One region of the Enterobacter sp. 6722112 genome, then DNA from elsewhere that is predicted to be linked to it. Evidence: riboswitches for the same ligand, from Rfam matches in the RefSeq annotation. Region 1 holds a riboswitch; each other region holds the start of a gene.
The links. A riboswitch is a leader RNA that binds a small molecule or an ion and turns the genes downstream of it on or off. The one in region 1 is predicted to bind thiamine pyrophosphate.
Positions count from the first base shown of each region.

Region 2: linked by a shared signal. The riboswitch ahead of thiB (thiamine ABC transporter substrate binding subunit) and the one ahead of thiM (hydroxyethylthiazole kinase) in region 1 are both predicted to bind thiamine pyrophosphate.
Region 3: linked by a shared signal. The riboswitch ahead of thiC (phosphomethylpyrimidine synthase ThiC) and the one ahead of thiM (hydroxyethylthiazole kinase) in region 1 are both predicted to bind thiamine pyrophosphate.

Region 1 covers NZ_JBZWGR010000007.1:2,721,643-2,725,852, forward strand. The annotation lists gene AC4OVU_RS14435 (GntR family transcriptional regulator) at 1-211, opposite strand, end outside; gene thiD (bifunctional hydroxymethylpyrimidine kinase/phosphomethylpyrimidine kinase) at 254-1,054, opposite strand; gene thiM (hydroxyethylthiazole kinase) at 1,051-1,821, opposite strand; TPP riboswitch at 1,857-1,954, opposite strand; gene AC4OVU_RS14450 (hypothetical protein) at 2,185-2,652, opposite strand; gene AC4OVU_RS14455 (hypothetical protein) at 2,707-2,835, opposite strand; gene AC4OVU_RS14460 (hypothetical protein) at 2,981-4,210, opposite strand, start outside.
Region 2 covers NZ_JBZWGR010000007.1:540,887-545,096, reverse strand. The annotation lists gene AC4OVU_RS04175 (sugar efflux transporter) at 1-414, opposite strand, end outside; gene sgrT (glucose uptake inhibitor SgrT) at 536-688, opposite strand; gene sgrR (HTH-type transcriptional regulator SgrR) at 777-2,432, shown strand; TPP riboswitch at 2,469-2,569, shown strand; gene thiB (thiamine ABC transporter substrate binding subunit) at 2,601-3,584, shown strand; gene thiP (thiamine/thiamine pyrophosphate ABC transporter permease ThiP) at 3,560-4,210, shown strand, end outside.
Region 3 covers NZ_JBZWGR010000007.1:4,668,102-4,672,311, forward strand. The annotation lists gene thiE (thiamine phosphate synthase) at 1-597, opposite strand, end outside; gene thiC (phosphomethylpyrimidine synthase ThiC) at 597-2,492, opposite strand; TPP riboswitch at 2,572-2,681, opposite strand; gene AC4OVU_RS23850 (Rsd/AlgQ family anti-sigma factor) at 2,736-3,233, opposite strand; gene nudC (NAD(+) diphosphatase) at 3,329-4,102, shown strand; gene hemE (uroporphyrinogen decarboxylase) at 4,141-4,210, shown strand, end outside.

The DNA of each region.
Region 1 (4,210 bases):
GCGCCTGCATCGCTTTACGCACCGTAATGCGCGACACACCGGCCAGCTGGCTCAGATCGCGCTCGCCCGGCAAAATATTACCGTGCGCGAGCACGCCGCTGCGTACCGCGTTTTTAACCGTTTCGGCAAATTTCAGGTACAACGGCGTGTTGTCCGGTGCGGCAATTCGTTCCTTGAGTTGAGCAATTAACCGGGTATGCGCTTGTTCCATCTCTGTTTTTCTCTGGCATAAGGTTTTATGCCAGTATACGGCTTACCACCATGCATGAAAATGGTGAACCGGCCCAATACCGTGACCCACTTCCAGAGAATCGGCTTTTGCCAGCGCGCACGAGAGCCAGATCTTCGCCTCCTGCACCGTATCCGCCCAGTTCGCGTTTCGGGGACGCAGCGCCGCCAGCGCCGCCGAGAGCGTACATCCCGTGCCGTGGGTGTTTTTGGTCTGTACCCGCGGGGCGGTGAAACGTTGCGCGCCATCGCGGGTGAAGAGCCAGTCCGGGCTTTCTGCATCATCAAGATGACCGCCTTTCATCAGCACCGCGCTGCATCCCATCGCCAGCAGCGCATTGCCCTGCTCTTTCATCTCACGTTCGTTTTGCGCGTGTGACGCATCCAGCAGCGCGGCGGCTTCAGGGAGGTTTGGCGTGATCAGCGCCACCTGCGGCAGCAGCTTTTTACGCAGGGTGTCGACGGCAGAGGCGGAGAGCAACGGATCGCCGCTTTTGGCCAGCATCACGGTATCGAGCACCACGTTTTTTATCTGATAACGTTTGAGACGTTCAGCGACCGCTTCAACAATGTCCGCCTCTGCAAGCATGCCGATTTTGGTGGTGTCGATGCGTACATCGCTGAATACCGAATCCAGCTGTGCGGCGACAAAATCCGGCTCAATACGATATACCGACTGTACACCGCGCGTGTTTTGCGCCACCAGCGCGGTGATAACCGAGCATCCGTAAGCGCCGAGCGCAGAGAAGGTTTTCAGGTCTGCCTGGATCCCCGCTCCGCCGCTGGGATCGGTTCCCGCAATAGTCAGGGCATTAATGCGTGTCATACCAGCTCCTCCAGCGCGTAAAGCGCATCCAGAAACGCCGGGGCAAAGCTGCCGGGGCCCCGGCTGTGAGTCAGTGCAGCTGCCCCTGCGCGCTTCATAAAGCCGCAGGCTGCCGTCGCATTATCAAGCCTGTCGCCAGGCAGCGAACAGCAGGCGGCGACGACCGCCGAGAGCGCACAGCCTGTTCCCACCACGCGGGTCATCAGCGGGTCGCCGCCCGCGACCGTACGGGTTCGCTGACCATCAGTGATGTGATCCACTTCTCCTGTGACGACCACAACGGCGTGGGTCTGGCGGGCGAGCGTCTGCGCAGCGGTCAACGCGCTCGCCGCCGTATCGGTGGAATCAACCCCGCGCCCGCCCGCACTCATTCCGGCAAGGGCGAGGATTTCGGAGGCGTTTCCACGAATGGCCGCAGGTTTAAGGGACAATATTTGCTGGCAAAATCGGGTGCGGTACGCCAGCGCGCCAACCGCAACCGGATCCAGAACCCAGGGCGTACCCGCGGCTACCGCGCTCTCAATGGCCCGACGCATCGACTGGGCGCGCGGCGCGGTGAGTGTACCCACGTTGATGAGCAGAGCATCGGCAAGCGCGGCAAACTGTTCCGCTTCCTCGGCTTCGATCACCATTGCCGGGGAAGCACCCAGCGCGAGCAAAACGTTGGCGGTGAAGGTCTGCACGACATCGTTGGTCATACAGTGCGTGAGCGGGGAACGGGTTCGGAATTGATGTAAAACGTGTGAGTCTAGCAGGTCAGGCTGCATGATTTCGCTCCTGCCGTGCGTGAAGAAGCGATGACCGGGTAGGCATCTGACTTCCCTACGCTGGCATTATCCAGATCAGGTGGTACGGGTATTTCTCAGCCTTCTTTGATGAAGGGCACCCCGAGTCATGAAGATTGAATCTCTATACTTTTTGCCAGCTTAGGGGAAGTGGCTTACTGATGCAAGCCCCGCCTTTCCGGTCATCGCATCTACAACTTGAAAATAAGCATAACCCCTAATTTGACCCCCATTTTGACCCCCACCCCAGACAGCAAAAAGGGGCGCAAGCCCCTTATTTCTTACACTCTTTATAGAATGTGCTGGTTTTCATTGTTTTCGAATCGAGGGTGCTAAACAGAATACTCATCTTGCTGTACGGTTCTTAACAACAACTTCTCTAAGTATGCGATTGTTTATTTTTTCCTTCCACTGCCTCTGTTTATCACTGAGGTTTCTCTTTTTCATAGTTCCAATAAGAAAATCATAATCTTTGTCGAACAAATACCCTTTGCTATTTGCATATTCAATCAATGCGAGATTGGGATTAGCATAAATATCTTTTTTAATCCTCTTCAACCCATCGAATAAAGTGCCAGTTGAAATATTCAAAAATCTATTTATACAAACATTGCCAACATACGTGGTATTGCCATTTTTATTATTTTCAATATAGCAATGCTCTTTGATATCCTGACCACAGGGACAGGAATCCATTTCTTCAGAAACTTCTATCGAATGTAGACTCCACTCTGTTTTGGCAACTTCGAAGTTTTTTGAAACAGATAACGATAAGATATGTTCTTTTAGCCTTTCAAAGTTATGACTTTCCATCAAAAGATCTCCAGAAATAGAAAAAGCGCTACAAATGAGCGCTTTGAGATGTTTTTACTTTTTCCCTTTTTTAGAGGGGATTTTTACAGTTTCCGTAACAGTTGTCCCTGGACGTTTCTTAGCCTCTTCCGGCTTTACAAACTGACCAGTACCCGCATCACGAACTACCTTTTGTTTAGTCATGAAAACACCTCATCTGGAATGAAGGATAGAACGACTTTACCTTTTTAATAGTAGGTAATAAGCGAAGCGGCGTCAAAGAAAAAGCACAATATATGCACACAGATCACAAAATACCATACAACATATAGCGGAATAGTACCTTATATCACCCACCTGTAGACGATTGACCGGACGACATTTGCAGCGTTAGCGACTGTGCAAAGCTGGCTTGAGAAGCTCTCGCCTGGAAATCAATGTAATCGCTCAATCTTGAGCTATCGCTGGCGATAGTGAGCGGAACAGACGCTTCAAGATTTAGATTGAATACAGGTGCAAGGTTGTACGATGGCGCACTATTGGTGCTGGTTAGGGATGATATAGCAGAATCACGAAGCGCTCCCCCTCGCAGAGAATCACCATTCAGGCCGTACTGTTCTACCGCTGTCCCTGTAGGCTGATCATCTATTCCTAACCAACCTTTAACAGCATGACCGACACTACGGGTACTAAACCCTGTCTTGTCCTGCACCCAATCGGCAGCACTGTTGGCACTGCCTGTAACAGCACCATCGTAGAGAGCCTGGGCCGCTGGCTTATCGCTATCAGTGAACCATTGAGGGAAACGTTCTTTCAGCCCTTTATTGATATCACTCACAACATTGGAAATCTCACCCACAAGCCCAGTGATTTCTTTCGAGAGATTGCCTAAGCCCTCTCCAAGCATTCCCGCCGCTTCGGTGATAATTTTGGTGTTCCTTACCAGATCGTCGCCCCCATCGGCAAAGCCTTTCATCCAGCCTGTAAACAACTGATTGTCTAATCCATTCATCAGATTACCCATCGCTACACTCAGATCACCATATGCAAGCGTCTGTTTTACCTGCTCGTCGTTCAGCGTCTGACCGCTTTCCACAAGCTGTTTCAGCGTCTTGTTATAGTCAGCTCCGTTATTCATGAACATATCTGTGTAGTGCATCAGGTCATCACCTAAACTCTCGATCAACGTACCAATCTGAGCCTGTGACATACCACGGCGTTGCCCTTCATTCACCGTAGCTTGAACGAAATCCAGTGGTGAATCTTGGAACTTGGAAATCTGATCCTTACTCCATCCGAATTTGTTCATTATCGACGTAATGCCACCATCCCCACCCTTCCATTCGCCATTCTTCATTTGAGCATCGTTAACAGTCATGGCGAGGCGTTCACGAACATCTTTCATATTATCAACGGCTTTAGATGTATTAGCTGAGTCAACCCCATGTTGCTGCCCCCAGGCTACCATTGTCTTGATTGCATTAGGATTTGTCTTAACAAGAGCCGACTGTCGCACCAGGTCAAGATTTTCATTCCCTTTGTCAACAATTCGCTGCCCCACTCCGAGGGAGCCAGCCGT
Region 2 (4,210 bases), 2.2 Mb from region 1:
TTCCCTCGCCGAGCTGTCGGCGTACTCCCGGGCCAGGGCGAACAGTTGCGGCATGGCGGTGTTCGCCAGAGAGGCCAGCAGCACGCCGCAGGTAATGAGCGTCAGGTAATGGCGGTTGAAGGCAAACAGCAGCGCGTTGCCCACGGCCATGGCGCAACAAAAGAGGATCAGCTTGCGGCGATCGCCCTGGCTGTCGGATCGTTTCGCCAGCCACAGGCTGACGAGGATCCCGGCAATGGCGTTGACGGTGTAGAACAGGCCCACCCAAAACGGCTGCGCCCCCACCTCGCGGCTGAGAAACAGGCTCAGCGTCGGCGCCTGAAGCGCGCCGGCCACGCCCATCATGAAGGCCACCAGCATAAAAGCGGCGTACACGCCATTCAGGCGTCGCCCCATCGTCATCAACCAGAGCATGCGCAAGTCCTTATGAAAGCGAATCGAAATTGGGTGGAATAGTAAACGAAAAAAGCCAGCAAAAAACATTTTGCTGGCGGGTGATTAGCACCAATACTCAGTCACACATGATCGAGGCGAGTTAGCGAGAAGAGGTCGATTTCGTAACGTCCCACTGCATCAGATCTTCCAGTATTCTCAGTCGCTGCTCTGCGCACTGGCGGGCCAGCCAGGACACTCCCTTTGTCGCTGAAAAATAGTGCTGATAAAACTGACGTGCGGTAGACCTCTTCATAATTTACCTCCTCGCTTCATCGATAAGGATTATTGGCTTAATATAGGGATTAATAAATTGCTGATTTTTTGTCAGGAGTTCCCCTTTTATGCCTTCCGGTCGTCTGCAACAACAATTTATCCGCCTCTGGCAGTGCTGCGAGGGGCAATCGCAGGAGACCACGCTGAACGAGCTGGCCGAGCTCCTCAACTGCTCCCGGCGTCATATGCGCACGCTCCTTAATACCATGCAGCAGCAGGGCTGGCTAAACTGGGAGGCCGAAGCCGGACGCGGCAAGCGTTCGCGCCTGACTTTCCTTTATACCGGCCTGGCGTTACAGCAACAGCGAGCGGAGGATCTGCTGGAGCAGGACCGCATCGATCAGCTGGTCCAGCTGGTGGGCGACAAAGCCGCCGTGCGCCAGATGCTGGTCTCGCATCTGGGACGCAGCTTTCGTCAGGGACGCCACATTCTGCGGGTACTTTACTACCGCCCAATGAAAAATCTGTTGCCCGGTACGGCGTTACGTCGCTCTGAAACCCACATGGCCCGGCAGATATTCAGCGGTCTGACGCGGATAAATGAGGAAAACGGGGAACTGGAAGCGGATATTGCCCATCACTGGCAACAGGTGTCTCCGCTGCACTGGCGCTTCTTTCTACGCCCCGGCATTCATTTCCACCATGGACGCGAGCTGGAGATGCGCGACGTTATCGCCTCTTTAGAGCGCGCCCGCACGCTGCCGCTCTATTCGCATATCGCACGGATCCACTCTCCAACGGCCTGGACGCTGGATATTGAGCTTTCGCAGCCGGACAAATGGCTTCCGTGGCTTCTGGGCTACGTGCCATCAATGATCCTGCCTGCCGAGTGGCGATCCCTGAACAATTTTTCCAGCCAGCCGATTGGTACGGGCCCCTACTCCGTTTCACGGAACAACAGTAATCAACTGAAGATCCGCGCCTTTGATGATTACTTTGGCTATAGGGCGTTGATCGACGAAGTGAACGTCTGGGTGTTACCGGATCTCAACGAAGAGCTGAGCGCAGGCCTGACCCTGGAAGGGCCAACAGCCGGTGAAAAGGCGTTCGAAAGCCGCCTGGAGGAGGGCTGCTACTACCTGCTCTTTGATAGCCGCAGCCATCGCGGGGCAAACCACGACGTCCGCAGGTGGATAAGCCATATTCTGGCGCCCGCTAACCTGATTTATCACGCAGAGGAGCAATACCAGACCTGGTGGTTCCCGGCCTATGGCCTGCTCCCACGCTGGCACCATGCGCAGCCCGTCCGCAGCGAAAAGCCTGCCGGACTGGAGACCATCACCCTCAGCTACTATCGCGACCACATTGAGCACCGTTTTCTGGCGAGGATCATGAGCACGCTGCTGGCAGCCGAAGGCGTGACGCTGGCGATACAGGAAGTCGATTATGATGAATGGCATCGCGGAGACGTCATCAGCGATATCTGGCTCAACAGCGCGAATTTTACGCTGCCGCTGGATTTCTCGCTCTTTTCTCACCTGTACGAGGTGCCCCTGATTCAGCACTGTATCAACCGGGACTGGCAGCAGGACGCCGCGCGGTGGCGGGCGGGAGAAATGGATCTGGCCGCCTGGTGTCAGGAATTACTGACCGGGCAGACGATCGTACCGCTGATTCACCACTGGCTGCTGATCCAGGGGCAGCGCAGCATGCGCGGTCTGCGGATGAATACCCTCGGCTGGTTTGATTTTAAATCCGCCTGGTTTGCGCCGCCGGAGCCATAACGCTTTCGTAATATTCACCAAATCATTACAATAGCGCCGTTCTCAACGGGGTGCTGCATCACTGATGTGCGCTGAGATAATACCCGTCGAACCTGATCCGGATAACGCCGGCGAAGGGATTTGAGGCTGTCTCTCAAAATCCTTTGCCACTCAACCCTGAGGTGCAAAGTGTTAAAAAACGTTCTTCCTCTGCTGGCGCTGGTTGCGCTGCCTGTTTTTGCTAAGCCTGTTCTGACGGTCTACACCTACGACTCCTTCTCCGCCGACTGGGCCCCCGGCCCGGTGGTAAAAAAAGCCTTTGAAGCCGACTGCAACTGCGAGCTGAAATTCGTGGCGCTGGAAGATGGCGTCTCGCTGCTCAACCGTCTGCGCATGGAAGGCAAAAACAGCAAAGCCGACGTGGTGCTCGGGCTGGATAACAACCTGCTGGAAGCCGCCACCCAAACCAGACTGTTCGCCAAAAGCGGCGTGGCGGCAGATGCCGTCAACGTACCGGGCGGCTGGAAAAACGACACCTTCGTTCCCTTTGATTACGGCTACTTTGCGTTTGTCTACGATAAAAACAAGCTGAAGAATCCGCCCAAAAGCCTGAAAGAGCTGGTCGAAAGTGACCAGAAATGGCGCGTAATTTATGAAGATCCGCGTACCAGCACGCCGGGTCTGGGGCTGCTATTGTGGATGCAGAAAGTCTACGGGGATAAAACGCCGGAAGCGTGGCAGAAGCTGGCCGCGAAAACCGTTACCGTCACCAAAGGCTGGAGCGAAGCCTACGGCCTGTTCCTGAAAGGCGAAAGCGATCTGGTGCTGAGCTACACTACCTCTCCGGCCTACCACATTATCGCCGAGAAGAAGGATAACTACGCCGCCGCGAACTTTGCTGAAGGGCATTATTTGCAGGTGGAAGTAGCCGCCCGCACCGCCGCGAGCAAACAGCCGGAGCTTGCCGAAAAATTCCTGAAATTTATGGTCTCCCCGGCATTCCAGAATGCTATTCCGACAGGAAACTGGATGTACCCGGTCACTGACGTTGCGCTGCCGGCAGGCTTTGAGCAGCTAAACAAGCCGCAAACCTCACTGGAATTTACGCCGCAGCAGGTTGCCGCCCAGCGCGCCGCATGGATTAGTGAATGGCAACGCGCCGTCAGCCGCTGATCCCCGGCTGGTTAGTTCCCGGGCTGCTCGCCGCCATACTGATGGTGGTCGTCAGCCTGGGTGCATTCCTTGCGCTGTGGTTTAACGCGCCAGAGAGCGATCTGCTCGCCCTCTGGCACGACAGCTATCTCTGGCACGTCATCCGTTTCTCCTTCTGGCAGGCGTTTCTCTCCGCGCTGCTGTCGACGATCCCGGCCATTTTCCTTGCACGCGCCCTCTATCGCAGACGTTTCCCCGGCAGGCTTGCCCTGCTGCGGCTGTGCGCGATGACGCTGATCCTGCCCGTGCTGGTGGCGGTGTTCGGCATTCTGAGCGTCTACGGTCGACAGGGCTGGCTGGCATCCCTCTTCAACCTGCTTGGTCTGGAATGGACCTTCTCCCCTTACGGCCTGAAAGGCATTCTGCTGGCGCATATTTTTTTCAATATGCCGATGGCGACGCGCCTCTTTTTACAGGCGCTGGAAAACATTCCCGGTGAGCAGCGTCAGATTGCCGCCCAGCTTGGCATGCGCGGCTGGTCGTTCTTCCGCTTTGTCGAATGGCCGTGGCTGCGACGCCAGATTGCCCCGGTGGCCGCGCTAATCTTTATGCTCTGCTTCGCCAGCTTCGCGACCGTGCTTTCTCTC
Region 3 (4,210 bases), 1.9 Mb from region 1:
GGTGGCGGCCTGCCAGTCTGCCGCCTGGGTGATGGCGCTGACGACGGCGATACTGCCGACGCCGGTTTCCAGCACGGCGGGCGCACGTTCAAGGCTGATCCCGCCGATGGCGACGGTGGGGTAATCGGCAAGGCGCTTAACGTGGGCCGCCAGCTGCGTCAAACCCTGTGGAGCGGACGGCATCTGTTTGGTTTGCGTCGGGAAAACGTGCCCGAGCGCGATGTAAGAGGGGCGGGCCGCCAGCGCCACGTTGATCTCCATATCATCGTGGGTAGAAACGCCCAGCCGCAGACCGGCGTCACGGATCGCGTTGAGATCGGTCGTTTCCAGATCTTCCTGTCCCAGATGCACGCCGTACGCCTGGTGTTTAACCGCCAGCCGCCAGTAGTCGTTGATAAACAGGCGGGCGTGGTAGCGACGTCCCAGCGCGATAGCGGCGATCACGTCGGCCTCCACCTCTTCATCGCGTTTATCCTTGATGCGTAGCTGGAGGGTGCGAACGCCAGCTTCCAGCAGGCGGGCGATCCACGCCACGCTGTCCACCACCGGGTAAAGCCCTAAGCGGAAGGGGACAGGGGGGAAATCAGGCTGGTACATTATGCCTCCTCTTTTTTGAGGTAGATTTCGCCGCCTTTCGCGCGGAAGGTTTCCGACATGTCCGCCATGCCGACTTCAATGGTCTGCGCGGCGGCGTAATCGCGTACTTCCTGGCTGATTTTCATCGAGCAGAATTTAGGTCCGCACATGGAGCAGAAGTGCGCAACTTTGCCCGATTCCTGCGGCAGGGTTTCGTCGTGATAGGCGCGGGCGGTGAACGGATCGAGGGCCAGGTTAAACTGGTCTTCCCAGCGGAATTCAAAGCGCGCTTTGGACATGGCGTTGTCGCGAATTTGCGCGCCCGGATGGCCTTTCGCCAGATCCGCCGCGTGGGCGGCAATCTTGTAGGTGATCAGCCCCTGCTTCACGTCCTCTTTGTTTGGCAGCCCGAGGTGCTCTTTCGGCGTCACGTAGCAGAGCATGGCGCAGCCGAACCAGCCGATCATCGCCGCGCCAATGCCTGACGTGAAGTGGTCGTAGCCCGGCGCAATATCGGTGGTCAACGGCCCCAGGGTGTAGAACGGTGCTTCGTGGCAGTGCTCCAGCTCCTCGGTCATGTTGCGACGGATCATCTGCATCGGCACATGGCCCGGGCCTTCAATCATCACCTGCACGTCGTACTCCCAGGCGATTTTGGTCAGCTCGCCCAGCGTGTGCAGCTCGGCAAACTGCGCCTCGTCGTTAGCATCGCGGATGGAGCCAGGACGCAGGCCGTCGCCCAGCGACAGGGAGACGTCGTACGCGGCGCAAATTTCGCAGATTTCGCGGAAGTGTTCGTAGAGGAAGTTTTCCTGATGATGGGAAAGGCACCATTTCGCCATAATCGAACCGCCGCGTGAGACGATACCGGTCAGACGTTTCGCCGTCATCGGCACGTAGCGCAGCAGCACGCCCGCGTGGATGGTGAAGTAGTCCACGCCCTGCTCGGCCTGCTCCAGCAGCGTGTCGCGGAACGCTTCCCAGGTGAGGTTTTCGGCGATGCCGTTGACCTTCTCCAGCGCCTGATAAATCGGGACGGTGCCAATCGGCACCGGGCTGTTACGCAGGATCCACTCGCGGGTTTCGTGAATATAGCGGCCCGTGGAAAGGTCCATCACCGTGTCCGCGCCCCAGCGCGTCGACCAGACCAGCTTTTCCACCTCTTCTTCGATGGATGACGTCACCGCTGAGTTGCCGATGTTGGCGTTGACCTTCACCAGGAAGTTGCGGCCGATAATCATCGGCTCGGATTCCGGGTGGTTGATGTTGGCGGGGATAATGGCGCGCCCGGCGGCCACTTCGTCACGCACAAATTCCGGCGTGATGTTTTCCGGCAGGCGAGCGCCAAACCCTTCACCAGGATGCTGGTGGCGCAGCACTTCGCTGCGGATGCGCTCGCGGCCCATGTTTTCGCGGATGGCGATGAACTCCATCTCCGGCGTGACGATACCCTGGCGCGCGTAGTGCAGCTGGGTGACGCATTTGCCCGCTTTAGCGCGTTTCGGCGTCAGCAGGCCGGTAAAGCGCAGCTCGTCCAGACCGTCGTCGGCCAGGCGCGCGTTGGTATACGCCGAGCTGCGCACGCTCAGTTCTTCGCAGTCGTTACGGGCGTCAATCCACGGCTGGCGCAGTTTTGCCAGACCCTGCTGTACGTTGATAGCAACAGAAGGGTCGCCGTACGGGCCGGAAGTGTCATACACCGGCACGGCTTCGTTGTCTTCAAACTGCGGGTTTTCTTTGCTGCCGCCGATAAGCGTCGGGCTGAGCTGGATTTCGCGCATCGGCACGCGGATATCAGCCTGTGAACCGGTGATGTAGATGCGCGTTGAGTTCGGGAAAGCGGTGCCTTCCAGGGTGTCGATGAAGCGTTGTGCGTGTTCGCGCTGTTCGCGGCGGGTCAGTTTTGTTGTAGACATAGCTCATTCCAGATGTGAAGGACATGGCTTGTCAGACGACGGATGAAGCAAGAGAAGATCGCCTCAGGGGCGATACAACAGCAGTGTGACTCTTGTTCCCTTCGCAGGTATTAACCTGATCAGGTTCCGCGGATCCCGAATTAACGGTCTCAGCCCGTGCTTTCACACTGGGCACTCCGACAAGAAAAATCCCCCTCGTGAGAGGGGCGAATGGTTGTAAATTACTCGTTAACGATTAAGAACTCAAGCAGGGCGCGCAACGTTATCGCTGGTGCTGATATTCAGGTTGTTGTCCAGCACGAGGGCGATGAGCTTGTCTTCCAGCGTGAATCGCTCTTCCAGCGCTTCGCCAAGGTCGGAAAGCGCCTGCTGAAACTCAAGATAGTTATCGTGATCGATAGCGTTCTCTAGCGTGGAATCGTAGTAGTCCATGATCTGCTGGGTGTTGGCTTCCAGCAGCGGACAGAGTTTGCTGGCCGCTAAATACGGCGTTGTCCCTTCCATTTCGCGGATAATGCGTTCATAAAGATTGAAATGGCCGTCGGAGAGGTAGTCGACCAGGCTCTGACAAAAGTCGTCCAGCGCTTTTTCATTCAGCCGCATAAAGGATTCTTTGCCAGGCTTAAGACCAACCAGATTGTAATACGCCACGAGTAGATGCTTGCGCACAAGTAGCCAGCGATCCACCAGGGTGTTACTTCCTCCAACGCGCTCAGTCAGGCTTTCCAGCTGGTTTAACATGGTCGACTCCATAAGGTTTAGAATGGGATCTGCTTATCCAAAATGTAACCACAATGCTAACAACATGTCAGTGAAGCGAAGGTAGTGCAATAGATATGGATCGTATTATTGAAAAATCAGATCTGGGTTGGTGGATCGTCAGTCACGAACAAAAATTATGGCTGCCCGGTGGGGAGATACCCTACGGCGCGGCAGACATCTTCGATCTCGTCGGGCAACCTGCGCTGCGGATCGGCGAGTGGCAGGGCGATCCGGTATGGTTGATCCAACAGGCTCGTCGTCAGGATATGGGATCCGTTCGTCAGGTGTTGGATCTGGACGTCGGCCTGTTCCAGCTGGCGGGGCGCGGCGTGCAGCTGGCGGAGTTTTATCGCTCGCACAAATACTGCGGCTACTGCGGCCATACCATGCACCCGAGCAAAACCGAGTGGGCAATGCTCTGCGGCCACTGCCGTGAACGCTACTACCCGCAAATCGCACCGTGCATCATTGTCGCCATCCGCCGTGATGATTCCATCCTGCTGGCGCAACATACCCGTCATCGCAACGGCATTCACACCGTCCTTGCCGGGTTCGTGGAAGTCGGCGAAACGCTGGAACAGGCGGTGGCGCGCGAGGTGATGGAGGAGAGCGGCATTAAGGTGAAAAACCTGCGCTATGTGACGTCGCAGCCGTGGCCGTTCCCGATGTCCCTGATGACCGCGTTTATGGCGGAATACGACAGCGGCGAGATTGTTATCGATCAGAAAGAGCTGCTGGAGGCGAACTGGTATCGCTACGACGATTTACCGCTGCTGCCCCCACCGGGAACGGTGGCGCGTCGCCTGATAGAAGATACCGTGGCAATGTGTCGGGCCGAGTATGAGTAGTGTTACACTGACGGACTGACGCAATAAGGAACTGCAAAATGACCGAACTGAAGAACGATCGTTATCTGCGTGCGCTGCTGCGCCAGCCCGTTGATGTCACCCCGGTGT